DNA from 3 places in the Streptomyces sp. NPDC053513 genome. Region 2 is predicted to be linked to each of the others. Evidence: riboswitches for the same ligand, from Rfam matches in the RefSeq annotation. Region 2 holds a riboswitch; each other region holds the start of a gene.
The links. Region 2 has a riboswitch for thiamine pyrophosphate ahead of ACIGW4_RS21145 (thiamine ABC transporter substrate binding subunit). Riboswitches for the same ligand answer to the same signal wherever they lie in the genome.

Region 1: another riboswitch for thiamine pyrophosphate. It lies ahead of thiC (phosphomethylpyrimidine synthase ThiC); the one in region 2 lies ahead of ACIGW4_RS21145 (thiamine ABC transporter substrate binding subunit).
Region 3: another riboswitch for thiamine pyrophosphate. It lies ahead of thiO (glycine oxidase ThiO); the one in region 2 lies ahead of ACIGW4_RS21145 (thiamine ABC transporter substrate binding subunit).

The regions. Positions count from the first base shown of each region.
Region 1 covers NZ_JBITXP010000002.1:187,040-194,997, forward strand. Annotated here, with positions in the region: gene ACIGW4_RS04065 (LacI family DNA-binding transcriptional regulator) at 1-684, shown strand, start outside; gene ACIGW4_RS04070 (metallophosphoesterase) at 971-2,452, shown strand; gene ACIGW4_RS04075 (hypothetical protein) at 2,612-3,262, shown strand; gene thiC (phosphomethylpyrimidine synthase ThiC) at 3,402-5,186, opposite strand; TPP riboswitch at 5,180-5,314, opposite strand; gene ACIGW4_RS04085 (YibE/F family protein) at 5,386-6,786, shown strand; gene ACIGW4_RS04090 (SsgA family sporulation/cell division regulator) at 6,942-7,382, opposite strand; gene ACIGW4_RS04095 (helix-turn-helix domain-containing protein) at 7,520-7,958, opposite strand, start outside.
Region 2 covers NZ_JBITXP010000011.1:162,514-170,471, forward strand. Annotated here, with positions in the region: gene pyrH (UMP kinase) at 151-915, shown strand; gene frr (ribosome recycling factor) at 1,010-1,567, shown strand; gene ACIGW4_RS21135 (phosphatidate cytidylyltransferase) at 1,567-2,658, shown strand; gene rlmN (23S rRNA (adenine(2503)-C(2))-methyltransferase RlmN) at 2,738-3,844, shown strand; TPP riboswitch at 3,874-3,983, shown strand; gene ACIGW4_RS21145 (thiamine ABC transporter substrate binding subunit) at 4,060-5,151, shown strand; gene ACIGW4_RS21150 (ABC transporter permease) at 5,190-6,803, shown strand; gene ACIGW4_RS21155 (ABC transporter ATP-binding protein) at 6,803-7,825, shown strand; gene ACIGW4_RS21160 (dihydrofolate reductase family protein) at 7,918-7,958, shown strand, end outside.
Region 3 covers NZ_JBITXP010000024.1:45,265-53,222, forward strand. Annotated here, with positions in the region: gene ACIGW4_RS30300 (hypothetical protein) at 1-713, opposite strand, end outside; gene metF (methylenetetrahydrofolate reductase [NAD(P)H]) at 768-1,685, opposite strand; gene thiE (thiamine phosphate synthase) at 1,866-2,519, opposite strand; gene ACIGW4_RS30315 (Rv2175c family DNA-binding protein) at 2,612-2,986, opposite strand; gene ACIGW4_RS30320 (NAD(P)/FAD-dependent oxidoreductase) at 3,030-4,202, opposite strand; TPP riboswitch at 4,336-4,449, shown strand; gene thiO (glycine oxidase ThiO) at 4,447-5,661, shown strand; gene thiS (sulfur carrier protein ThiS) at 5,658-5,858, shown strand; gene ACIGW4_RS30335 (thiazole synthase) at 5,864-6,658, shown strand; gene pknB (Stk1 family PASTA domain-containing Ser/Thr kinase) at 7,221-7,958, shown strand, end outside.

The DNA.
Region 1 (7,958 bases), on a different contig from region 2:
GTCATCGACCCCTCCGACCACGACCCGGTCGTCACCGAACTGGTCCGCCAGGGCCTGCCCGTCGTCTCCGACGGACGCCCCGCCGGCACCCTTCCGGTCACCGCCTGGGTCGACAACGACCACGAAGCCGCCGTCCTCGACCTGCTCGACCACCTCGCCGACGCCGGCGCCCGCCGGATCGGCCTCCTCACCGGAACCACCACCGACACGTACACCCGTCTGTCCACCACCGCGTACCTCAACTGGTGCGAACGGGTGGGCCAGGACCCCGTCTACGAGGCCTACCCGGCGCACGACCCGTGCGCGGGCGCCGTCGCGGCCGACCGGCTGCTCGCCCGCCCGGACCGCCCCGACGCCGTGTACGGCCTCTTCGACCCCAACGGAACCGACCTCCTCGCGGCCGCCCGCCGCTACGGACTGCGCGTCCCGGACGACCTGCTGCTGGTCTGCTGCAGCGAGTCGACCGTCTACGCCACCACCGAACCGCCCATCACCACGCTCTCGCTCAAGCCGCGCCGGATCGGCACGGCCGTCGTCCAGCTCCTCATCGACGCCATCGAAGGGGTCGACACCGACGGTCCGATCGAGCAGGTGATACCGACCGAACTCATCGTCCGCACCTCCTCGCAGCGACGTCCGCCGCGCACCACGGTCAGCCCGCCACGCTCGCCGGCCAAGGACTGACCCCACGGGCGGCGGCGCCCGAACCCGCCGTCATTCGCACCGCCGTCCCCGCCCCTGCCCGTGGGCAGGGACGGCGAAACCGATCACCGCACCGGGCTCACCCCTGGACTGGACCTTCACAATTCGGGCGAAACAATCGGCTAACCCGGAGTGAACCCGGATTCACCACCCCTGGTGCGTCACACGGAAGGGCCCTCATTCCTATGATGGGCGGACGACACCGCGGACCACCCCGACCAGGCCGGTCCGCGATGTGCAGGGCATCGCGACGGTGGTGGAGGGGTCGATGACTCAGGGGGCCGGTCAGGAGCCCGTGGTGCGCACGGCGACATTGCGTGACTTCCGCGTACCGCCGTACGCCCGCGTGCCCGTGCAGGGCCACGCCGCCGAGCCGCCGTCCCCGGAGACGCCGCCGACGGCTCCGCCGGTCGAGCCCGCTCCGGTCGAGCGCCTCACTCCCCCCGCGTACCCGGCACCCGCCGAACACCTCCCGCCGGTCGCCCCCTCGCCGGTCGAGGCCGTCCCGATGCCGACCCCGCCGGCCGAGGCCCTCCCGGCCGAAGCCCCTCCGACCGAGGAGGCGCCCCCGGCCCCGCCGGCCGCACCGCAGGCCCCCGCACCGCAAGCCGCCGCACCGCTCCCGCCCACCGCGCCTCCGGCTCCGCCCGACGCGCCCGCACCGCCGCAGGCCGCGCCCGCCGCCATGCCCGCCGACCCGACCCTCCACCTGGGGCACCGGCTCGCCCCGGCGTACGCCGCCGCCCCGGCCGGCTCCTCCATCGTCTCCGTCGCCACCGGCCACCCGGGCAACGCCTTCCCCGGCGGCGAGCCGCCCGAGGGCTACACCCCGACCGAGCGCGACCTCCCCGTCATCAACCGCGGCGACACCGTCCAGGTCTCCGTCACCCCCGAGCCGGCCCCCGCCCCGGAGCCCGCGAACGGCGACGGACCCGGCCCCCTCTACGTCGTCGGCGACGTCCACGGCTACCTCGACGAACTCCTGGCCGCCCTGCGCGCCCAGGGCCTCATCGACGAGAACGGCGGCTGGGCCGCGGGCAACGCCCGGCTCTGGTTCCTCGGCGACTTCACCGACCGCGGCCCCGACGGCATCGGCGTCATCGACCTCGTCATGCGCCTCTCCGCCGAGGCCGCCGCCGCCGGCGGCTACTGCAAGGCCCTCATGGGCAACCACGAACTGCTGCTGATCGGCGCCAAACGCTTCGGCGACACCCCCGTCAACTCCGGCGCGGGCACCGCCACCTTCCAGGCCGCCTGGCTGCTCAACGGCGGCCAGAAGCACGACATGGACCGGCTCCAGGACGTCCACCTCCAGTGGATGTCCCGGCTCGACGCCGTGGTGCGCGAGGACGACCACCTCCTCGTGCACTCCGACACCACCGCGTACCTCGAATACGGCCAGACCATCGAGGACGTCAACGACACGGTCCACGAGATCCTCAACCGGAACGACGCCGACGAGGTCTGGGACCTCTTCCGGAAGTTCACCAAGCGCTTCGCGTTCCGCGACGACGGCGGCCCGCAGGCCGTCCAGGAGCTGCTCTCCACCTACGGCGGCCGCCGGATCGTGCACGGCCACAGCCCCATCCCGTACCTCCTCGGCCAGGTCGGCGCCGAGGACGGCGAGGACGGCGCGGGCCCGGTCGTCGACGGACCGCACGTGTACGCCGACGGTCTCGCGATCGCCATGGACGGTGGAGTGACCATGGCCGGAAAGCTACTGGTCGTCCAACTCCCCCTGAACGACTGACGCATAACGCTGCGCATCCGGGGAAGGCGATTTCCGGAAAGACCCTGTCAGGGCGCGGTGTCACCGCAATACCATCGGGTCATCCGTAGCAGGCTCTCCTCCGTTTCCGCCCGACCGACCGTTCCCCACGGCTGATCCGGGCCTACGGAGCATCGGGGGATGCACATGAACGTGGCTCCGCACCTGCTGACCGAGGACCGCGCCGAGTACGAGCGGGTCCTCGACGACGCACTGAGCACCGCCCACTCACGTCCGGATCTCGCCGGAGTCGGAACGAGGCTCACGGTCGCGCAGCTGCGCGCCATGACGATGAACGCGACAGCGCTCGTCACCACCGCCGCGGCCCTGGAGTACGACCACTTCGTGAAGGTCCGCGAGCAGAACCGGGCGGCCCTCGGGGCCCGGAGGCCCGAAGCGGAGCAGGGCACGGACACCGGCGCGGGTGCCGGCGTCGTCGCCGTCGTCACCGTGCTGCTGCCCGTCCTCGCGGGCACCGCCGCCGCGATATTCCTGCTGGTCGGCGGGGTCCTGCACGCCCTCGCGCCCACCGTGGTGTTCGGCGGGACCCTGCTGACGGCAGGCCTCGTCTTCGCCGCCCTCGCCGCCGTCGGCCTGCTCTCCGCGGGCATCGGCCTGCTCGTGACCGCCCTGCGCAACAGGCCGGCCGCGGCGGACGGAACCGCCACGGCCGACGACGAACTCTCCCTCGCCAGGGAGGCCTGGCGCCACGCCCTCCTGGAGCGCGGCATCCTCCCCTTCCTCCGCGACGCCCTCGCCGCGGCGACGCCACCGGACCCGACGGCGCCCTGAGGAACGACGGCCCGGGGACCACTCGGCCTGAGGGACGAGGCCCGGGGACCACTCGGCCTGAGGGACGAGGCCCGGGGACCACTCGGCCTGAGGGACGAGGCCCGGGGACCACTCGGCCTGAGGGACGACGGCGCGGGGACTACTCGGCCAGCGGCAGGTAGACGCGGTTGCCGCTCGCCGCGAACTCCTTCGACTTCTCCGCCATGCCGGCCTCGATCTCCTGCTGCGTGCCGCCGTGCTCGCGCCGGATGTCCTGGGAGATCTTCATCGAGCAGAACTTCGGACCGCACATCGAGCAGAAGTGCGCGGTCTTCGCGGGCTCCGCCGGCAGCGTCTCGTCGTGGAACTCCCGTGCGGTGTCCGGGTCGAGGGCCAGGTTGAACTGGTCCTCCCAGCGGAACTCGAACCGCGCGTCCGAGAGCGCGTCGTCCCACTCCTGCGCACCCGGGTGCCCCTTGGCGAGGTCCGCGGCGTGCGCCGCGATCTTGTACGTGATGACGCCCGTCTTCACGTCGTCCTTGTTCGGCAGGCCCAGGTGCTCCTTGGGCGTGACGTAGCAGAGCATCGCCGTGCCCCACCAGGCGATCATCGCGGCGCCGATGCCGGAGGTGATGTGGTCGTAGGCGGGCGCGACGTCCGTGGTCAGCGGGCCGAGCGTGTAGAACGGCGCCTCCTCGCAGATCTCCTGCTGGAGGTCGATGTTCTCCTTGATCTTGTGCATCGGGACGTGGCCCGGGCCCTCGATCATCGTCTGCACGTTGTGGCGCTTCGCGATCGTGTTCAGCTCGCCGAGCGTGCGCAGCTCCGCGAACTGCGCCTCGTCGTTGGCGTCCGCGATCGAGCCGGGGCGCAGGCCGTCGCCGAGCGAGTAGGTGACGTCGTACGCCGCCAGGATCTCGCAGAGCTCCTCGAAGTTCGTGTAGAGGAAGTTCTCCTTGTGGTGCGCCAGGCACCAGGCGGCCATGATCGAGCCGCCGCGCGAGACGATGCCGGTCTTGCGGCGCGCGGTGAGCGGCACGTACGGCAGGAGCACGCCGGCGTGCACCGTCATGTAGTCGACGCCCTGCTCGGCCTGCTCGATGACCGTGTCCTTGTAGATCTCCCAGGTCAGCTCCTCGGCCTTGCCGTCGACCTTCTCCAGGGCCTGGTAGAGCGGCACGGTGCCGATCGGCACGGGGGAGTTGCGCAGCACCCACTCGCGGGTGGTGTGGATGTTGCGGCCGGTGGACAGGTCCATGACCGTGTCGGCGCCCCACTTGGTCGCCCAGGTCATCTTCTCCACCTCCTCCTCGATGGAGGAGGTGACGGCGGAGTTGCCGATGTTGGCGTTGACCTTCACCAGGAACCGCTTGCCGATGATCATCGGCTCGATCTCCGGGTGGTTCACGTTCGCCGGCAGCACGGCGCGGCCCGCGGCGATCTCCTCCCGCACGACCTCGGGGGAGACGTTCTCGCGGATCGCGACGTACTCCATCTCCGGGGTGATCTCGCCCCGGCGGGCGTACGCGAGCTGGGTCACCGCCTGGCCGTCACGGCCGCGGCGCGGCAGGCGGGGACGGCCGGGGAAGACGGCGTCGAGGTTCTTCAGCCCACCGCCGCGCGGGGAGGTGTGCTTGATGCCGTCGTCCTCGGGGCGGACCGGACGGCCCGCGTACTCCTCGGTGTCACCGCGCGCGATGATCCAGTTCTCGCGCAGCGGGGGAAGGCCCCGCCGGACATCGGTGTCGATGGCGGGGTCGGTGTACGGGCCGGACGTGTCGTACAGCGTGACGTCCTTGCCGTTGGTGAGGTGCACCTGGCGGACGGGCACCCGGAGGTCGGGGCGTGAGCCCTGGACGTACCCCTTGTGCCAGCCCGGCGTGCGCTCCTGCCCGTCGGCCTGGTTCTGGTCGGAGGCAGGCGTGCGTGCATCCTGAATGGTCATGAGACCGATCTCCCTACGCCGGCATTACCCGGTAACAGGTTCGGCGGTCGGCGCAGCCTCTTCCCGTACGCGCGTACGGTGATCAGCGCCCTCTCAGCCCGGTGCTCCGAGCTCCCGCGTGTGCAAAGGTGCCACCACGCTAGCGTCCTCCCTGGCGTGCTGAACAGTGGGCCCCCGTCGTTCTTGCGATGATCGGCCGGTGACTTCCCCCCAGCAGCCCCTCCAGCCACACGGCCACGACCACCCCCATGCCCACGATTCCGGACACGGCCACGGACACGGCCACGGAAACGGAGCCGGAGGAGGGGGCGGCGGCGGGCACGGACACAGCCACAGCCACGGGCCCGCCGCCCCGGTCTCCCGGCATCTGCGGAAGGTCATCGCCGCGATCCTGATCCCCTTCGCCGCCGCCGTCGTCGTCGGGCTCGCGGTCCTGTGGCCGGGCGGCACCCCGGCGCACGAGCGCACCGGCGTCGGCTTCGACCGGCAGACCGAGCAGGGAGAGGTCGTCGCCGTCGAGCGCGTCGACTGCAAGGACGTGAACGCCGCCCAGGTCCCGCCGACCGGCGACACCTCGACCCCGGAGGGGCGCGAGGCCGTCAACGCCCAGCAGGGGCAGTGCGAGAAGGCGACGGTCGAGGTCACCAGCGGCCCGGACAAGGGACGCAGGTTCGTCGAGATCGTGCAGCCGGACGCGCCGCGCCAACTGCACCAGGGACAGGGCGTGGTGGTGGCGTACGCCCCTGACGCACCGCACGACCTGCAGTACTCGGTGACCGATGTGAACCGCAAGCTGCCGCTGGCACTGCTCGCCGGCATCTTCGCCGTCGCGGTCGTGGTCGTCGGCCGGATGCGGGGCGTCATGGCGCTCATCGCGCTCGCCGTGAGCTTCCTCGTACTGACGTACTTCATCCTGCCGGCGATCCTGGAGGGCTCGAACCCGCTGGTCGTGGCGGTGGTCGGGGCGAGCGCGATCATGCTGATCGCGCTCTACATGTGTCACGGGCTCTCGGCCCGCACCTCGGTCGCCGTGCTCGGCACGCTGGTCTCGCTGCTGCTGATCGGTCTGCTGGGCTCGCTCTTCATCGGCTGGGCCTCGCTCAGCGGCAACACCGACGACAACACCGGTCTGATCCACGGCCTGTACCCGCAGATCGACATGTCCGGCCTGCTGCTGGCGGGGGTCATCATCGGTTCGCTCGGTGTGCTCGACGACGTGACGGTCACCCAGACCTCGGCGGTCTGGGAGCTGCACCAGGCCGATCCGGGCATGGGGGCGCGCGGCCTGTACCGGGCGGGGATCCGGATCGGCCGCGACCACATCGCCTCGGTCGTGAACACGCTGGTGCTGGCGTACGCGGGCGCCGCCCTGCCGCTGCTGCTGCTCTTCTCCATCGCCCGGAGCAGCATGGGGACGGTGGCCAACAGCGAGCTGGTCGCCGAGGAGATCGTGCGGACCCTGATCGGGTCGATCGGTCTGGTGGCGTCCGTTCCGGTCACCACGGTGCTCGCGGCCCTGGTGGTCTCCGCCGACCGGCCGGCGTCCGGGGGCGGGAAGCCGGCGGCGGTACGGGGTGGGCGGCGCCGCCGCGCCAAGTGAGGCGGACGGGCCGGCTCGCGAAGAGGGTCGCCGGTTCAGAGGGACAGGCTCACGCTGGGGGTCGCCGGTTCAGACGGGCAGGCTCACGCGGGGGTTCGCCGGTTCAAGCAGGCAGGCTCACGCGGGGGTTCGCCGGTTCAAGCAGGCAGGCGGGCTCACGCAGGGCCGGCGTTCTCCTCGGCCAGGATCCGGCCCAGTGCCGCCTCCAGGTGGTCCTCGAAGTCGCCGAGCGTCCGTTCCTGGCCGAGCGGAACCAGCTTGTCCGTCCGGTCGAGGAAGGCGACCAGCGGCGGCGCACTGGCCCGGAACAGTGCGCGATCGCTGCCCACCTGGAGCCGGATGGACACGTCCGAGAGCCGCTCGGGCTCCGTCGGGGCGATGTGCACGTCGCCGTCCCCGCTCGGCCGGTTGATCCCGTCGAGCAGCAGCTCCCTTCCGAACGCCCAGGTCACGGGGGCGTCTCCGGGAAGGTGGAAGGTCATCCGCACCGCGTAGGGATCCCGGGTCTCGTACCGGAGTTCTACCGGGATCTTGAAGGAGAGCTCCTCGGAGACGAGGAAGCTCATCAGGACCTCGGCCTGAACCGACTCTCGCATCGTGCACCCCGCAGTAGACGAAGCAGTTGTGTGAACACAGCTGCTGAAAGCTGTGACCGAAACGGCCAGGAATGATCCCCCGTGGCCTCTTGACGCAATCGTGCTGTAAGCACTAGCAGATCACAAGGAGTGATTTTTCAGATACTGATAGAGAACGCAAGGGACCCGAAGAGCTTTCCGATCTCCGTGCGTAGTCGCTCGACTGCTGGGAGCAACCGTTCTTCCTGGTGGAGGGGAAGGGAAATCGCCATTGCGGCCGCCGTGGAGCCCGCCGTGATGGGGATCGCGGCACAGACCGTGCCCAGCGCATATTCCTGGCGTTCCACCAGGGGCTCCATTCGCCCCAAACCGCCCAAACGCTCCAAAAGGACGCGGCGATTACGCACCGTGTACGGAGTGATGGATTCCACCGGATGGCGGTCGAGGTGGTCTTGACGAGATTTCAGATCGAGTTGACTCAGCAGGCACTGCCCGATCGCATGGGCGTGCGCGGTCTCCCGGAAGTCGGCCCATTCCTCCACGGCGGGGGCGGAGGGGGTGTCGGCGACGGCGACCAGCTCGACCTCGCCCTCGCGG
Region 2 (7,958 bases):
AGCGACGGACACCGGACCCCGGTAGGGTCTGAAGCAGTCGGCCGCGCACGCGCAGGACGACCGCAGATCTGACGAGGAGGCCATTGCCGTACGGGATACCGAGAGGACCCAAGGCAATGGCCTCCTTCGTATGTGCACGAGGAGATCTCCATGAACCAGGGCGCCGTACAGGGCGACGACACCAACGGCAAAAAGGCCGGCCGCTACATGCTGAAGCTGTCCGGAGAGGCCTTCTCCGGCGGCACCGGCCTCGGGGTCGACCCGGACGTCGTGCACGCCATCGCGCGTGAGATCGCCGCCGTCGTCCGCGACGGCGCGGAGATCGCGATCGTGATCGGCGGCGGCAACTTCTTCCGCGGCGCCGAGCTCCAGCAGCGCGGCATGGACCGGGCCCGCTCCGACTACATGGGCATGCTCGGCACGGTGATGAACTGCCTCGCCCTCCAGGACTTCCTGGAGAAGGAGGGCATCGACTCCCGCGTCCAGACCGCCATCACCATGGGCCAGGTCGCCGAGCCGTACATCCCGCTGCGCGCCGTGCGCCACCTGGAGAAGGGCCGCGTGGTCATCTTCGGTGCGGGCATGGGCATGCCGTACTTCTCCACGGACACCACCGCCGCCCAGCGCGCCCTGGAGATCGACGCCGAGGCCCTCCTCATGGGCAAGAACGGCGTGGACGGCGTCTACGACTCCGACCCGAAGAGCAACCCCGACGCGGTCAAGTTCGACGCCCTCGAGTACGGCGAGGTGCTCTCCCGCGACCTCAAGGTCGCCGACGCCACCGCCATCACCCTGTGCCGGGACAACAACCTCCCGATCCTCGTCTTCGAACTGCTCGCCGAGGGCAATATCGCTCGCGCGGTGAAGGGTGAGAAGATCGGCACGCTCGTGAGCGACCAGGGCACCCGGGCCTGACCCGAACCGGGGAACCGCCCCGCAAGGGGATGGACAGAGCCCTGCCGGTCGTACACCGTGCAGGACACAACGCGACGACACGCAGGAGCAAGTGGTGATCGAAGAGACCCTCCTCGAGGCCGAGGAGAAGATGGAGAAGGCCGTCGTGGTCGCCAAGGAGGACTTCGCCGCGATCCGCACCGGCCGTGCGCACCCGGCGATGTTCAACAAGATCGTGGCCGACTACTACGGTGCCATCACCCCCATCAACCAGCTGGCGTCCTTCTCCGTCCCGGAGCCGCGCATGGCCGTGGTGACGCCGTTCGACAAGAGCGCGCTGCGCAACATCGAGCAGGCGATCCGGGACTCGGACCTCGGGGTCAACCCGAGCAACGACGGCAACATCATCCGGGTGGTGTTCCCCGAGCTGACCGAGGAGCGCCGCCGGGAGTACATCAAGGTCGCCAAGGGCAAGGCCGAGGACTCGAAGATCTCGATCCGCTCGGTCCGCCGCAAGGCCAAGGAGACCATCGACAAGCTCGTCAAGGACGGCGAGGTCGGCGAGGACGAGGGCCGCCGCGCCGAGAAGGAGCTCGACGACACCACCGCGAAGTACGTCGCGCAGGTGGACGAGCTGCTCAAGCACAAGGAAGCCGAGCTGCTCGAGGTCTGATGAACGACTCTTCCTGGGGGGCCCCGGCCGGTTCCGGCGGTGGGGGACCCTACCAGGGGCCTGCCCCGGCGGGTCCCGCATACGATCGGCATCAGGCGGCGCAGACTCGGCCCATGCCCATCGTGCCCGACGTTCCCGCCGGCGGATTCCAGGACGGTCACGGCCGGGGGGCCGCTCGCCCGAGCGGTCCCCTGTTCCGTGACGAGACGCCGCACGAGCACCCGCAGGAGCCCATGTCCAGCCCCACCCCGCCTCCGCCGGCGCCGCGGCAGAAGAAGAGCGCGGGCCGCGACCTGGGCGCGGCCATAGGCGTCGGGGTCGGACTCGGTGCCGTCATCATCGCGTCGCTGTTCATCTGGAAGCCGGCGTTCGTCGGCGTGATAGCGGTCGCCGTGGTCGTCGGCCTGTGGGAGCTGACCTCCCGCCTCCAGGAGCGCAAGGCGATCAAGGCTCCGCTGGTCCCGCTCGCGGTCGGCGGCGCGGCGATGGTCGTCGCCGGCTACGTCCGGGGCCCCGAGGGCGCCTGGGTGGCGATGGCCCTGACGGCGCTGGCGGTGCTCGTCTGGCGGATGACGGAGCCGCCCGAGGGGTATCTGAAGGACGTCACGGCGGGGGTCTTCGCCGCGTTCTACGTGCCGTTCCTGGCGACCTTCGTGGCGCTGCTGCTGACCGCGGACGACGGGCCGCAGCGGGTGCTGACCTTCCTGATCCTGACGGTGGTCAGCGACACCGGGGCGTACGCGATCGGCTGGCGCTTCGGCAAGCACAAGCTGGCCCCGCGGATCAGCCCCGGCAAGACCCGGGAGGGCCTGGTCGGCGCGGTGACGTTCGCGATGGCGGCGGGCGCGCTGTGCATGGAGTTCATGATCGACGAGGGTGCCTGGTGGCAGGGTCTGGTCCTCGGCCTGGCGGTGGCGGCGAGCGCGACGCTCGGCGACCTCGGCGAGTCCATGATCAAGCGGGACCTGGGCATCAAGGACATGGGCACGCTGCTGCCGGGCCACGGCGGCATCATGGACCGGCTGGACTCGCTGCTGCCGACGGCGCCGGTGGTGTGGCTGCTGCTGGCGTTGTTCGTCGGTACGGGCTGAGCAGGGGTTTCGTACGGAGGGGCTCGTTGTCCACAGGGCGGCGGGCCCTTCCTCTTATCTCTGCGACACTGGTATCACCATGCCGAAGCCCGGAGAACTCACTTTCGTCGCCCCCCGCGGAGCCAAGAAGCCGCCGCGGCACCTGGCCGACCTCTCGCCCGCCGAGCGGAAGGAGGCCGTCGCCGCGATCGGCGAGAAGCCCTTCCGCGCCAAGCAGCTGTCCACGCACTACTTCGCGCGATACGCGCACGACCCCGCCGAGTGGACCGACATCCCGGCCGCCTCGCGGGAGAAGCTGGCCGGGGAGCTGCTGCCCGACCTGATGTCCGTGGTGCGGCACATCTCGTGCGACGACGACACCACCCGCAAGACGCTGTGGCGGCTGCACGACGGCACGCTCGTGGAGTCGGTGCTCATGCGCTACCCGGACCGGGTGACCATGTGCATCTCCTCGCAGGCCGGCTGCGGCATGAACTGTCCGTTCTGCGCGACCGGGCAGGCGGGGCTCGACCGGAACCTGTCGACCGCCGAGATCGTGCACCAGATCGTGGACGGGATGCGGGCCCTGCGGGACGGGGAGGTGCCCGGGGGACCGGCGCGGCTGTCCAACATCGTGTTCATGGGCATGGGTGAGCCGCTCGCCAACTACAAGCGGGTCGTCGGCGCCATCCGGCGGCTCACCGACCCCGAGCCGGACGGGCTGGGGCTCTCGCAGCGCGGCATCACCGTCTCCACCGTCGGTCTCGTGCCCGCGATGCTGCGCTTCGCCGACGAGGGCTTCAAGTGCCGGCTCGCGGTGTCGCTGCACGCGCCCGACGACGAGCTGCGGGACACGCTGGTACCGGTGAACACGCGCTGGAAGGTCCGGGAGGTCCTCGACGCGGCCTGGGAGTACGCGGAGAAGTCGGGGCGCCGGATCTCCATCGAGTACGCCCTCATCCGGGACATCAACGACCAGGCCTGGCGTGGCGACCTGCTGGGCCGGCTGCTCAAGGGCAAGCGGGTGCACGTCAACCTGATCCCGCTGAACCCGACGCCCGGGTCCAAGTGGACGGCGTCCCGTCCCGAGGACGAGAAGGCCTTCGTGGAGGCGATCGCCCGCCACGGCGTGCCGGTGACCGTGCGGGACACCCGCGGTCAGGAGATCGACGGCGCCTGTGGACAGCTCGCGGCCGCCGAGCGCTGACCTTGTAGTCTGAGCTCGAACACATCTGCATATTCCGACAGGGGAGCGCCACAGCGCTGAGAGTGCGGTAACCGTAGACCGCAGACCCTCTGAACCTCGCCCAGGTCATTCTGGGTAGGGAGTTCGGTCGTAACTCGAGCTGTTGCGCCCTGCCCGCGTCCCCCGGACGCGGGCGGGGCCGCGTCTCTTCCTGGTCACACCCAGGAGGAATCTCAGTGAGCATCAAGAAGGCCGCTGCCGTCGCGATCGTCGTGGCGCTCGGCGTCACCGGTCTGGCCGCGTGCGGCGGCGAGGACACCCCGGCGGCGGGCAGGAGCGGCACGCCCGCGCCCAAGACCGTCACCCTCGTGAGCCACGACTCGTTCAACGCCTCCAAGGAGGTGCTGGCGGACTTCACCAAGCGGACCGGCTTCACCGTCAAGGTGCTGAAGAGCGGCGACGCCGGTGAGGCCGTCAACAAGGAGATCCTGACGAAGGGCTCCCCGCAGGGCGACGTCTTCTTCGGCGTCGACAACACGCTGCTGTCCCGCGCCCTCGACAACGGGATCTTCGTCCCGTACGAGGCGAAGGGACTGGACCGCGTCCCGGCCGCGTACCAGCTCGACAAGGAGCACCGGGTCACCCCGATCGACTCCGGCGACATCTGCGTCAACTACGACAAGAAGTACTTCGCGGACAAGAAGCTGGCGCCGCCGGTCACCTTCGACGACCTCGCGAAGCCGGCGTACAAGGACCTGCTGGTGGTGGAGAACCCCGAGCGATCCTCCCCGGGTCTCGGTTTCCTCCTCGGCACGGCCGCGAAGTACGGCGACGACGGCTGGCAGGACTACTGGAAGAAGCTCAGGGCGAACGGCGTGAAGACCGTCGACAGCTGGGAGCTCGCCTACAACCAGGAGTTCTCCGGTTCGGCCGGAGGCAAGCAGGCCAAGGGCGACCGGCCGCTGGTCGTGTCGTACGCCTCCAGCCCGCCGGTCGAGGTGCTGTACGGCGAGCCGCAGCCGAAGGTGGCGCCCACCGGCGTCTCCACGGGCACCTGCTTCCGGCAGACCGAGTTCGCGGGCCTGCTGAACGGCGCGAAGAACCCCGAGGGCGGCAAGGCGCTGATCGACTTCCTGATCTCCAAGGAGTTCCAGGAGGACATGCCGCTGCAGATGTTCGTCAACCCGGTGGCGAAGGACGCGGCCCTGCCGGAGCTGTTCACCAAGCACGGCGTGGTGATCGAGAAGCCGGAGACCATGGCGCCCGAGAAGATCGCAGAGAAGCGTGACCCGTGGATCCAGCAGTGGTCGTCGCTCGTCCTGAAGTGACCCGCGACCTCCGGGGGAGCGCGACGCGGCTGGGGCTGATGGCCCTGCCCGTCGCGTTCTTCGGGGTCTTCTTCGCCTGGCCCGTCGTGTCCATCGTGGACCGGGGGCTCCGCCCGGACGGCGCCTGGCGGTTCGGCCGGATCGGCGAGACGCTGACCCGGCCGGACATCCTCGACGTGCTCGGCTTCACCGTCTGGCAGGCGCTCGCCTCCACCGGCCTCACCCTGCTGGTGGCGCTGCCCGGGGCGTACGTCTTCGCCCGCTTCGACTTCCCCGGCAAGAGCGTGCTGCGGGCCGTCGTCACGGTGCCGTTCGTGCTGCCGACCGTCCTCGTCGGCACGGCGTTCCTGGCGCTCGTCGGCCGGGGCGGGCTCACCGACGAGCTGTGGGGGGTGCGGCTCGACACCAGCGTGTGGGCGATCCTCCTCGCGCACGTCTTCTTCAACTACGCGGTCGTCGTCCGGACCGTCGGCGGTCTCTGGTCGCAGCTCGACCCGCGCCAGGAGGAGGCCGCCCGGGTCCTCGGCGCCTCGCGCTGGACGGCCTGGCGGACGGTGACGCTGCCCGCGCTCGTGCCGGCGGTGGCGGCGGCGGCCCTGATGGTCTTCCTCTTCACCTTCACCTCCTTCGGCGTCGTGCAGATCCTCGGCGGGGAGGCGTACTCCACGCTGGAGTCCGAGATCTACCGGCAGACCGCCCGGCTGCTCGACCTGCCGACGGCGGCCGTGCTCACGCTCGTCCAGTTCGTGGCGGTCGGCGCGATCCTGGGCGTGCACGCCCGGACGGTACGGCGGCGGGAGACCGCCCTGCGGCTCGTGGCGCCGGAGCGGACCGCGCGGCGGCCGCGCGGCGCAGGGCAGTGGGTGCTGCTCGTGGGTGTGCTGCTCTCCGTGGGGCTGCTGATCCTGCTGCCGCTCGGTGTGCTCGTGGAGCGTTCCTTCGCCGGGCCGCACGGGTACGGGCTCGGCTACTACCGGGCGCTCGGCTCGCTCGACGAGTCCGGGACCTTCCTCGTGCCGCCGTTGGAGGCGATCGGTAACTCGCTGCGGTACGCGGTGGCCGCCACCGCCATCGCGGTGCTGGTCGGCGGGCTCGCGGCGGCGGCCCTGACCCGGCGTGCGGGGCGGCTCGTGCGGGGCTTCGACGCGCTGCTGATGCTGCCGCTCGGGGTGTCCGCCGTCACCGTCGGCTTCGGCTTCCTCATCACCCTCGACGAACCGCCGCTGGACCTGCGGGCCAGCTGGATCCTCGTGCCGCTCGCCCAGGCCCTGGTCGGCGTGCCCTTCGTCGTACGGACGATGCTGCCGGTCCTGCGGGCGGTGGACGAGCGGCTGCGGGAGGCGGCGGCCGTGCTCGGCGCCTCGCCGTGGCGGGCCTGGCGGGAGGTGGACCTGCCGATGGTGCGGCGGGCGCTGCTCGTCGCGGCCGGGTTCGCGTTCGCGGTGTCGCTCGGCGAGTTCGGGGCGACCGTGTTCATCGCCCGGCCCGACAGCCCGACGCTGCCGGTGGCGGTGGCCCGGCTGCTCGGCCGGCCCGGTGAGCTCAACTACGGCCAGGCGATGGCCCTCTCGACGATTCTGATGGTGGTGTGCGCGGTGTCCCTGCTGCTGCTCGAACGGCTCCGCACCGACCGGACCTCCGGGGAGTTCTGATGCTGTCGATCGAGGAAGCGACCGTACGGTTCGGGGAGCGGGCCGTGCTCGACGCCGTGGACCTGGACGTCGCCGAGCACGAGATCGTGTGCGTGCTCGGCCCGAGCGGCAGCGGCAAGTCCACGCTGCTGCGGGCCGTCGCCGGGCTCCAGTCGCTCGACGGCGGCCGGGTGCTGCTCGGCGGCGCCGATCAGGCCGGGGTGCCGGTGCACCGGCGGGGCGTCGGCCTGATGTTCCAGGACCACCAGCTCTTCCCGCAGCGGGACGTCGGCGGCAACGTCGCCTTCGGCCTCCGCATGCGGGGCGCCGGGAAGGCCGAACGGGCGGAGCGCGTGCGGGAGCTGCTCGACCTCGTCGGCCTCCCCGGCGCCGAGCGGCGGTCCGTCGCCGCGCTGTCCGGCGGCGAGCAGCAGCGGGTGGCGCTCGCCCGCGCGCTCGCGCCCCGCCCCCGGCTCCTGATGCTCGACGAACCGCTCGGCCAGCTCGACCGGGGCCTGCGGGAGCGGCTCGTCGTGGAGCTGCGGCAGCTCTTCGGGCGGCTCGGGACGACGGTCCTCGCCGTCACCCACGACCAGGGCGAGGCCTTCGCGCTCGCCGACCGGCTCGTGGTCATGCGGGACGGGCGGATTGCCCAGTCGGGCCCGCCGGCCGAGGTGTGGCGGCGGCCCGCGTCGGAGTTCGTGGCACGGTTCCTGGGCTTCGACAACGTGGTGGCGGCGCGGGTGACGGGTGCCGTCGCGCAGACGGTGTGGGGGAAGGTCCCGGTCCCGGACGGCTCGCCGGAGGGCGAGCGGCGGCTCCTCGTCCGCCCGGGCGGGGTGCGGCTCGTGGAGGACGGGCCCGGCTGGACGGTGGAGTCCCGGACCTTCCGGGGCAGCCAGGTCGTCGTACGGCTCCGCCCGGTCGAGGGGCCCGCCCTGGAGGCCGAGGTTCCGCTCCGGGAGGCGCCGGAGGAGGGGGCCGCGGTGGGCGTGGAGTTCCGGGTGGAGGACGTGGTGGTGCTGGGGGACGGGGTTCCGTAGCGCGGGGCGATGAGTTTCCCCGGTCGGGGGAGTCTCCTGTGCGTGCGGCGTCCCACCGTCGTCGCACTGTCGACCACGCGGGAGGAACAGCCATGGGCCAGTTGCTCAGGGTGCAGAACTTCATGGTCTCGTC
Region 3 (7,958 bases), on a different contig from region 2:
GTGTCGTAGGTGTACGAGGGGGCGTAGGGGTCGGTGTAGTACGGGGCGTACTGCTGGCTGTCCGTGCCCGGGCCGATGTACGGGTCGGAGTACGCGGCGTACTGCTGCGGGCCGGTGGCGGCGCCGTAGTCGTAGGCCGGCTGCTGCTCGTAGGAGGGCTGCTGGTAGGCGGACTGGTCGTACGCGGGCGCGTAGGGGTCGTACCCCGTCTGGTAGCCGGGGTCCGGCTGGTGGGCGGTGGTGTCGTAGACGCCGTACTGGCCGGTGTCCTCGGGCATCGGCTGCGGCTCGTAGACCGCCGTCGTCTCGGCGGCGGTCTCGGGCCGCGGGTCGTGGCCGTCCTCCGCGTCGTACGCGTCGTACGCGCCGTCCGCCGTGTCGTACGAGAGCTCGGTGACCTCCAGGGTGGGCCCGGCCCCGGCCGGCGCGGCGGCCTTGCGGCGACGGCTCGCGCCCGGGTTGCCGCCGATCGCCCAGCCGGTGGAGAAGCCGCGGCGGAAGGAGAGCGTCACATAGGTCTGGCCGACGGCGAAGGCCACGGCTCCGGCGATGATGACGAGCACCGAGGGCAGCAGGACGCCCAGGACCACGCAGAGGAAGCCGCCGAAGGCGAGCAGGCGCCAGCGCAGCCGCGCCTTGTACTGCAGGAGCACCTCCCCCAGCAGCCACAGCGCGACCACGCCGAACGCGATGTAGAGGACCGTCCACCCCATGCCCCGCCGCCCCTCTCCACGGTCACCGCCGCGGGTCGGGGCGGGTACGACCGGTCACGACTGCTGGTGCAGTCCGAGATTCTCGTAGATCTCGAGCGTCGCGGTGGAGCTGTTGAGCGTGATGAAGTGCAGTCCGGGGACACCCTCGGAGAGCAGACGTGCGCAGAACTCCGTCGCGAACTCGATACCGATGGAGCGTACAGCGGCGGGATCGTCCTTGACGGCGAGGATGCGCTCTTTCACGTCCGGGGGGAAGACGGCGTTGCTCAGCTGGGGCAGCCGGTCGAGCGTCTTCACGTTCACCACGGGCATGACCTCGGGGATGATCGGGGTCTCGCAGCCCGCCTTCGTCACGCTGTCGCGCAGCCGCAGGTAGTTCTCGGGGTCGAAGAACATCTGGGTGATCGCGTAGTCGGCGCCCGCGCGGCACTTGTCCACGAAGTGCCGGATGTCCGTGTCCCAGTCCGTGGACCGGGGGTGCATCTCCGGGAAGGCGGCGACGCCGACGCAGAAGTCTCCCGACTCCTTGATCAGCCGGACGAGCTCCGCGGCGTACTTCACGCCCTCCGGGTGCTCGATCCACTCGCCCAGCGGGTCGCCCGGCGGGTCGCCCCGGACGGCGAGCATGTTGCGGATGCCCGCGTCGGCGTACTGGCCGAGGATGTTCCGCAGCTCGGCGACGGAGTGGTCGACGGCCGTCAGGTGGGCGACGGGGGTGAGCGTGGTGTCGGAGGCGATCTTCTGGGTGGCCTTGACGGTGCCGCCGCGGGTGGAGCCGCCGGCGCCGTAGGTCACGGAGACGAAGCTGGGGCCGACCGCCTCGACCCGGCGCATGGCGTTCCAGAGGACCTGCTCGCCCTTCTCGGTGCGGGGCGCGTAGAACTCGAAGGAGTACGACGTGTCACCGGCAGCGAGGATCTCGCGGACCGTGCGTGCACGGTCCGAGCGGACGGAAGCGGTACCAAGGGCCATACCGGCAGGTTAGACGCGGTCCAGGGAACCGCGTACACCCCGTCCGAGTGGTGGACACCTTTTCGGACAGCTGTCGGACGGAGATCGGACGGAGGTCGGACAGCTGTCGTACGGAGGTCGGAGGGAGATCGGGCGGAGATCGGACGGGGCCGGGCGCGCCGGCCCCCGCGGGTGTGCCCCTCAGGCCCCGGCGCGCTCGCGGACGCGCTTGGCGAGGGCGGCCGTCGCGGCGGCCGGGTCGGCGGCCTCGGTGATGGCGCGGACGACGACGATCCGGCGGGCTCCCGCGTCCAGGACCTCGTCGAGGTTGGTCTCGTCGATGCCGCCGATGGCGAACCAGGGCCGGTCCTGGGCCAGCTCCGCCGCGTACCGCACGAGGCCGAGCCCCGGCGCGTACCGTCCGGGCTTGGTGGGGGTGGGCCAGCAGGGGCCGGTGCAGAAGTAGTCCACGCCCGGTTCTGCGGCGGCCGCGGCCACCTCGCTCTCGGCGTGGCAGGAGCGGCCGATCAGCACCTCGTCGCCGAGGATCGCGCGGGCCGCGGGGACGGGCAGGTCGCCCTGGCCGAGGTGGAGGACGTCGGAGCCGATGGCGTGGGCGACGTCCGCCCGGTCGTTCACCGCGAGGAGCCTGCCGTGCCGTCGGGCGGCGTCGGCGAAGACGGCGAGGTGCTCCAGCTCCTCACCGGCCTCCATGCCCTTGTCGCGGAGCTGCACGATGTCCACGCCGGAGGAGAGCACGGCGTCGAGGAAGTCCGGCAGGTCGCCCTGGCGCTTCCGGGCGTCGGTGCACAGGTAGAGCCGGGCGTCGGCGAGCCGCTCACGAGGCGTGGACATGGGTGGGTTCCCCCCGTCGGGTGGTGCCGGTGCCGGGCCGGCCTCGATCAGCCGGCCCGGCACCCGCGGTGGTGTCTTCGGTGGTGCGTGCGTCAGACAGCGAGCGCCTGGGCGCGGCGCTTCACCTCCGTGCCGCGATTCTCACTCAGGGCCTGCGCGGGGGTGCCGGGCAGGGTCGGGTCCGGAGTGAAGAGCCACTCCAGCATCTCTTCGTCGGTGAAGCCGTCGTCCCGCAGGAGCGTCAGGGTGCCGACGAGGCCCTTGACGATCTTGTCGCCGTCGATGAAGGCAGCGGGCACCTGGAGGATCTTCTCGCCGGGGCGCACTTCGCGGCGGACGGCGATGAGCTGGCCCTCCTTGACCAGCTGCCGCACGCGCGTCACCTCGATGTCGAGCGCCTCCGCGATGTCGGGGAGGAAGAGCCAGGCGGGGACGAGAGCATCGGTCTTTGCGTCAATCTCGGTCACAGGACAAGCCTGCCATCCCGGACTGACAGCCGGTAGCCGGGCCCTACCGGGCTGCCGCCTTCAGGGGGACAGACGGGTCCGCGGCGCGCTCGGGGTCGACGGGCACGGCGGCCTCGATCAGCTTGCGGCCCTGGGCCAGGTCGCGGGGGCGGCCGACCGCGAGGAGGGCCACCGGCACGCCGGCGCGCAGCCACAGCACGGACCAGGCCTCGTCGGCCGGGTCGCCGCGCCACAGCAGCTCGTCGGCGTCCGCGTGGTGTCCCGCGTACTGGACGAAGCGGCCGAACTGCTCGGACCAGAAGTACGGCACCGGGTCGTACGGCACGTCGGCGGTGCCGGTGATCGCCGCGGCGACCGCGCGGGGGCCCTGGAGCGCGTTGTCCCAGTGGTGGACGAGGAGCCGCTCGCCGTAGCGGGCGGAGGGGAAGGAGGCGCAGTCGCCGACGGCGTACACGTCGGGCAGGGAGGTGCGCAGCCGGTCGTCGGCGGTGACGGCGCCGCTCGGGTCGAGGGCGATGCCGGAGCCGGCGAGCCAGTCGGTGGCGGGGCGGGCGCCGATGCCGACGACGACGGCTTCGGCGGGCAGTTCGCGCCCGTCGGCGAGGACGACGCGGCCGGGCGCGCCGGGCTCGACGGTGTCCACGCGCGCGTGGGTGAGGAGTTCGGCGCCGTTCGCCCCGTACCACTCGGCCATGGGGGCGGCGACCTCGGCGGGCAGCGCTCCCGCGAGGGGGCGGTCGGCGGCCTCGACGACGGTGACGGCGCAGCCCGCCTCGCGCGCGGCGGTGGCGAACTCGGCGCCGATCCAGCCGGCGCCGACGACCACGACGGAGTGGCGGCGTTCCAGGACGGGTCCGAGGCGCACGGCGTCGTCGAGGGTGCGCAGCAGGTGGACGCCGGGGACGCCCTCGGTGCCGGGCAGGGTGAGGGGATGGGCGCCGGTGGCGACGACCAGGGTGTCGTACGCGACGGGTCCGGCCTCGGTGTCGATCTCGTGGTCGGCGGCGCGCAGTCCGGTGACGTCCAGGCCGAGCCGGAGTTCGATGCCGAGGTCCTCGAAGTCGATCTCGAAGGCGGAGTCCTCGGCCTTGCCGAGGAGGATCGCCTTGGAGAGCGGCGGCCGGTCGTAGGGCTGGTGGGGTTCGGCCCCGATGAGGGTCAGGGGGCCGGTGAAGCCCTGCTCGCGCAGGGCGACGGCGGTCTGGACGCCCGCCATTCCGGCGCCGACGATCACGACGTGCTGCTGGGCCTGCTTCTGCTCGCTCACCCGACCACCTTACGCATCTGACGAACCGTCAGGAAGGGAGGGGTCTGTGGCCCCCCGGAGACGCGGGCTAGTCTGGCGGGCGTAAAGCACTCGCGGGAGCCCGGACGCACCGGGCTGAGAGGGAGGCTGGGACGGCCTCCGACCGTACGAACCTGATCCGGGTCATGCCGGCGAAGGGAGGGGCTGGACGCCCATGCGTTCTTCCGATGTCCACGCGTCCGACATCCACGTGTCCGACGCCCACGTGACCGACGTCCTCGCGACCGACGTCCTCGTGGTCGGGGGCGGCATCATCGGCCTGGTCACGGCCTGGCGGGCCGCGCAGCGCGGACTGCGCACCGCCGTCGTCGACCCGGACCCGGGCGGCGGGGCCGCGCGGGTCGCGGCCGGCATGCTCGCCGCCGTCACCGAACTCCACTACGGCGAGGAGACCCTGCTCGGGCTCAACCTCGCCTCCGCCGCGCGCTACCCCGCGTTCGTCGCCGAACTGGAGGAGGCCGCCGGCCACGACGTCGGCTACCGCGCCTGCGGCACCCTCGCCGTCGCCCTCGACGCCGACGACCGCGCCCACATGCGCGAACTGCACGCCCTGCAGACCCGCTGCGGGCTCGTCTCCGAATGGCTCAGCGGCCGCGAGTGCCGCCGGCTCGAACCCATGCTGGCGCCCGGCGTCCGGGGCGGGCTGCGGGTCGACGGCGACCACCAGGTCGACCCGCGCCGGCTGGCCGCCGCGCTCCTGCGCGCCTGCGAACGGGCCGGAGTCCTCTTCCACCGGACCCTCGTGGAGCGGCTCACGGTCGTGCGGGACCGGGCCCGCGGCGCCGTGCTCGCCGACGGCCGGGAGCTGACGGCCGACCAGGTCGTCCTCGCCGCGGGCAGCCTCAGCGGGCGGCTCGCGGGCGTGCCCGAGGAGGTGCTGCCGCCGGTCCGCCCCGTCAAGGGCCAGGTCCTCCGGCTGCGGGTGCCGCCCGCGTACGCGCCCTTCCTCTCCCGCACCGTCCGCGCCGTCGTCCGCGGCAGCCACGTCTACCTGGTGCCCCGCGAGAACGGCGAGCTCGTCGTCGGCGCCACCAGCGAGGAGCTCGGCTGGGACACCACGGTGACGGCGGGCGGGGTGTACGAGCTGCTGCGCGACGCCCACGAGCTCGTCCCGGGCATCACCGAACTGCCGCTCACCGAGACGCGGGCCGGACTGCGCCCCGGCTCCCCCGACAACGCGCCGCTGCTCGGCCCCACCGACCTGCCCGGCCTGCACCTGGCCACCGGCCACTACCGCAACGGGGTGCTGCTCACCCCCGTCACCGGCGACGCCATGGCCGAGGCGCTCACCACCGGCACCCTCCCCGACGAGGCGCGCCCCTTCACCCCCCGACGTCTCTCCCCCGTACGACAGGAGCAGCCCGCATGAACGTGTCCGTGAACGGAGAGCCGCGCGAGCTCTCCGGCCCCCTCTCCCTGGACGCCCTCGTGGCGACCCTGACCACGGCCCCCTCGGGCGTCGCGGCGGCGCTCAACGAGACGGTCGTGCCGCGCGGCGAGTGGGCCACGACGCTGCTCGGCGACGGCGACCGGGTGGAAGTCCTCACGGCAGTGCAGGGAGGCTGACCCCGATGTCCGACGACGTCTTCACCCTCGGCGGCACGGAGTTCTCCTCCCGCCTCATCATGGGCACCGGCGGCGCCCCCAGCCTCGACGTCCTGGAACGCTCCCTCTCCGCCAGCGGTACGGAACTGACGACGGTCGCCATGCGGCGCCTGGACCCGACGGTCCAGGGCTCGGTCCTCTCCGTCCTGGAACGCCTCGGCATCCGGGTCCTGCCGAACACGGCGGGCTGCTACACGGCGGGCGAGGCCGTCCTCACCGCCCGGCTCGCCCGGGAGGCGCTCGGCACGAACTGGATCAAGCTGGAGGTGGTGGCGGACGAGCGGACCCTCCTCCCCGACGGGGAGGAGCTCCTCGCCGCGGCCGAGACCCTCGTCGACGACGGCTTCGTCGTCCTCCCCTACACCAACGACGACCCCGTCCTCGCCCGGAAGCTGGAGGACGTGGGCTGCGCGGCGATCATGCCGCTCGGCTCCCCCATCGGCTCCGGGCTCGGCATCCGCAACCCGCACAACTTCCAGCTGATCGTCGAACGGGCCGAGGTCCCGGTGATCCTCGACGCCGGCGCGGGAACGGCCTCGGACGTGGCGCTCGCGATGGAACTGGGGTGCGCGGCGGTGATGCTGGCGTCGGCGGTGACGCGGGCGCAGGAGCCGGTGCTGATGGCCGCGGCGATGCGGCACGCGGTCTCGGCGGGGCGGCTGGCCTTCCGGGCGGGCCGGATCCCCCGCCGCCACTTCGCCACGGCGTCCTCTCCTGCGGAGGGCCGCGCCGCCTTGGACCCGGAACGCCCCGCGTTCTGACACCGCCGCACCACCGCGGACGCCGCCCCGCTGCGACGGCGCCCCGGCCCACCCCGTTGTGGGCAGTCGTTCCGCTGGGGCGGAACGGGTGGGCACAACGGACCCGCGCCCTGCCGGCGCCAGAGGCTGTCGCGCCTGAACCCGCACCCCAGGTGCACCCGGCTCGTGGTGCGGGTTCAGGCGCGGGATGCGGAGGCGCCGCTGGAGGGCGCCGTCCCGTGTGCCCACCCGTCCCGCCCCAGCGGGACGATTGCCCACACGGGCGGGTGGGCGAGGGCACCGCCCCAGCGGGCGCGGCCCGCACGGGCAGGGGGCAACGCCCCGCAGGGCGCGGGCCCCACACGGGCAGGGGGAGCCGCCCCCGCAGGCGCGGGCCCACGTGGGCAGGGGTGGCGGAAGGGCACCGCCCCGGTGGGCGCGCCCGCGCGGGCGAGGGCGGGCCGTCCAGCCGGGCCCGGGCCCGCGCGGGGGGCGGCGGCCAGGGCCCGGGTGCGTCACAGGTGCGCTGCAGTCGGGGGCCGAAGGCGCAGCCCCCCACCCCCCGGCTCGTAGACTCGTCGCCGTGGACACGACCCTTCAGGACCCCCTCGTCGGGCGGCTGCTCGACGGCCGCTACCGCGTCGACGCGCGCATCGCCGTCGGCGGCATGGCCACCGTCTACCGGGCCGTCGACACCCGCCTCGACCGCGTCCTCGCCCTCAAGGTGATGCACCCGGCCCTCGCCGCCGACGCCGCCTTCGTCGAGCGGTTCATCCGCGAGGCGAAGTCCGTGGCCCGGCTCGCGCACCCGAACGTCGTCGGGGTCTTCGACCAGGGCGCCGAGGGCGCGTACGTCTACCTGGCGATGGAGTACGTCGCCGGCTGCACCCTCCGTGACGTCCTACGCGAGCGCGGCGCCCTCTCGCCCCGTGCCGCGCTCGACATCCTGGAGCCGGTGCTCGCCGCGCTGGGCGCCGCGCACCGGGCGGGTTTCGTACACCGGGACATGAAGCCGGAGAACGTCCTGATAGGGGACGACGGCCGGGTGAAGGTCGCCGACTTCGGTCTCGTGCGGGCCGTGGGCTCGGCGACGGCCACGACCGGCGCGGTCCTCGGCACGGTCTCGTACCTCGCGCCGGAGCAGATCGAGCACGGCACCGCCGACACCCGCGCCGACGTGTACGCCTGCGGTGTCGTCCTCTACGAGATGCTGACCGGCGGCAAGCCGCACTCCGGCGACACCCCGGCCCAGGTGCTCTACCAGCACCTGAACACCGACGTGCCCGCCCCCTCGGCCGCCGTCCCGGGGCTCGCCCCGGAG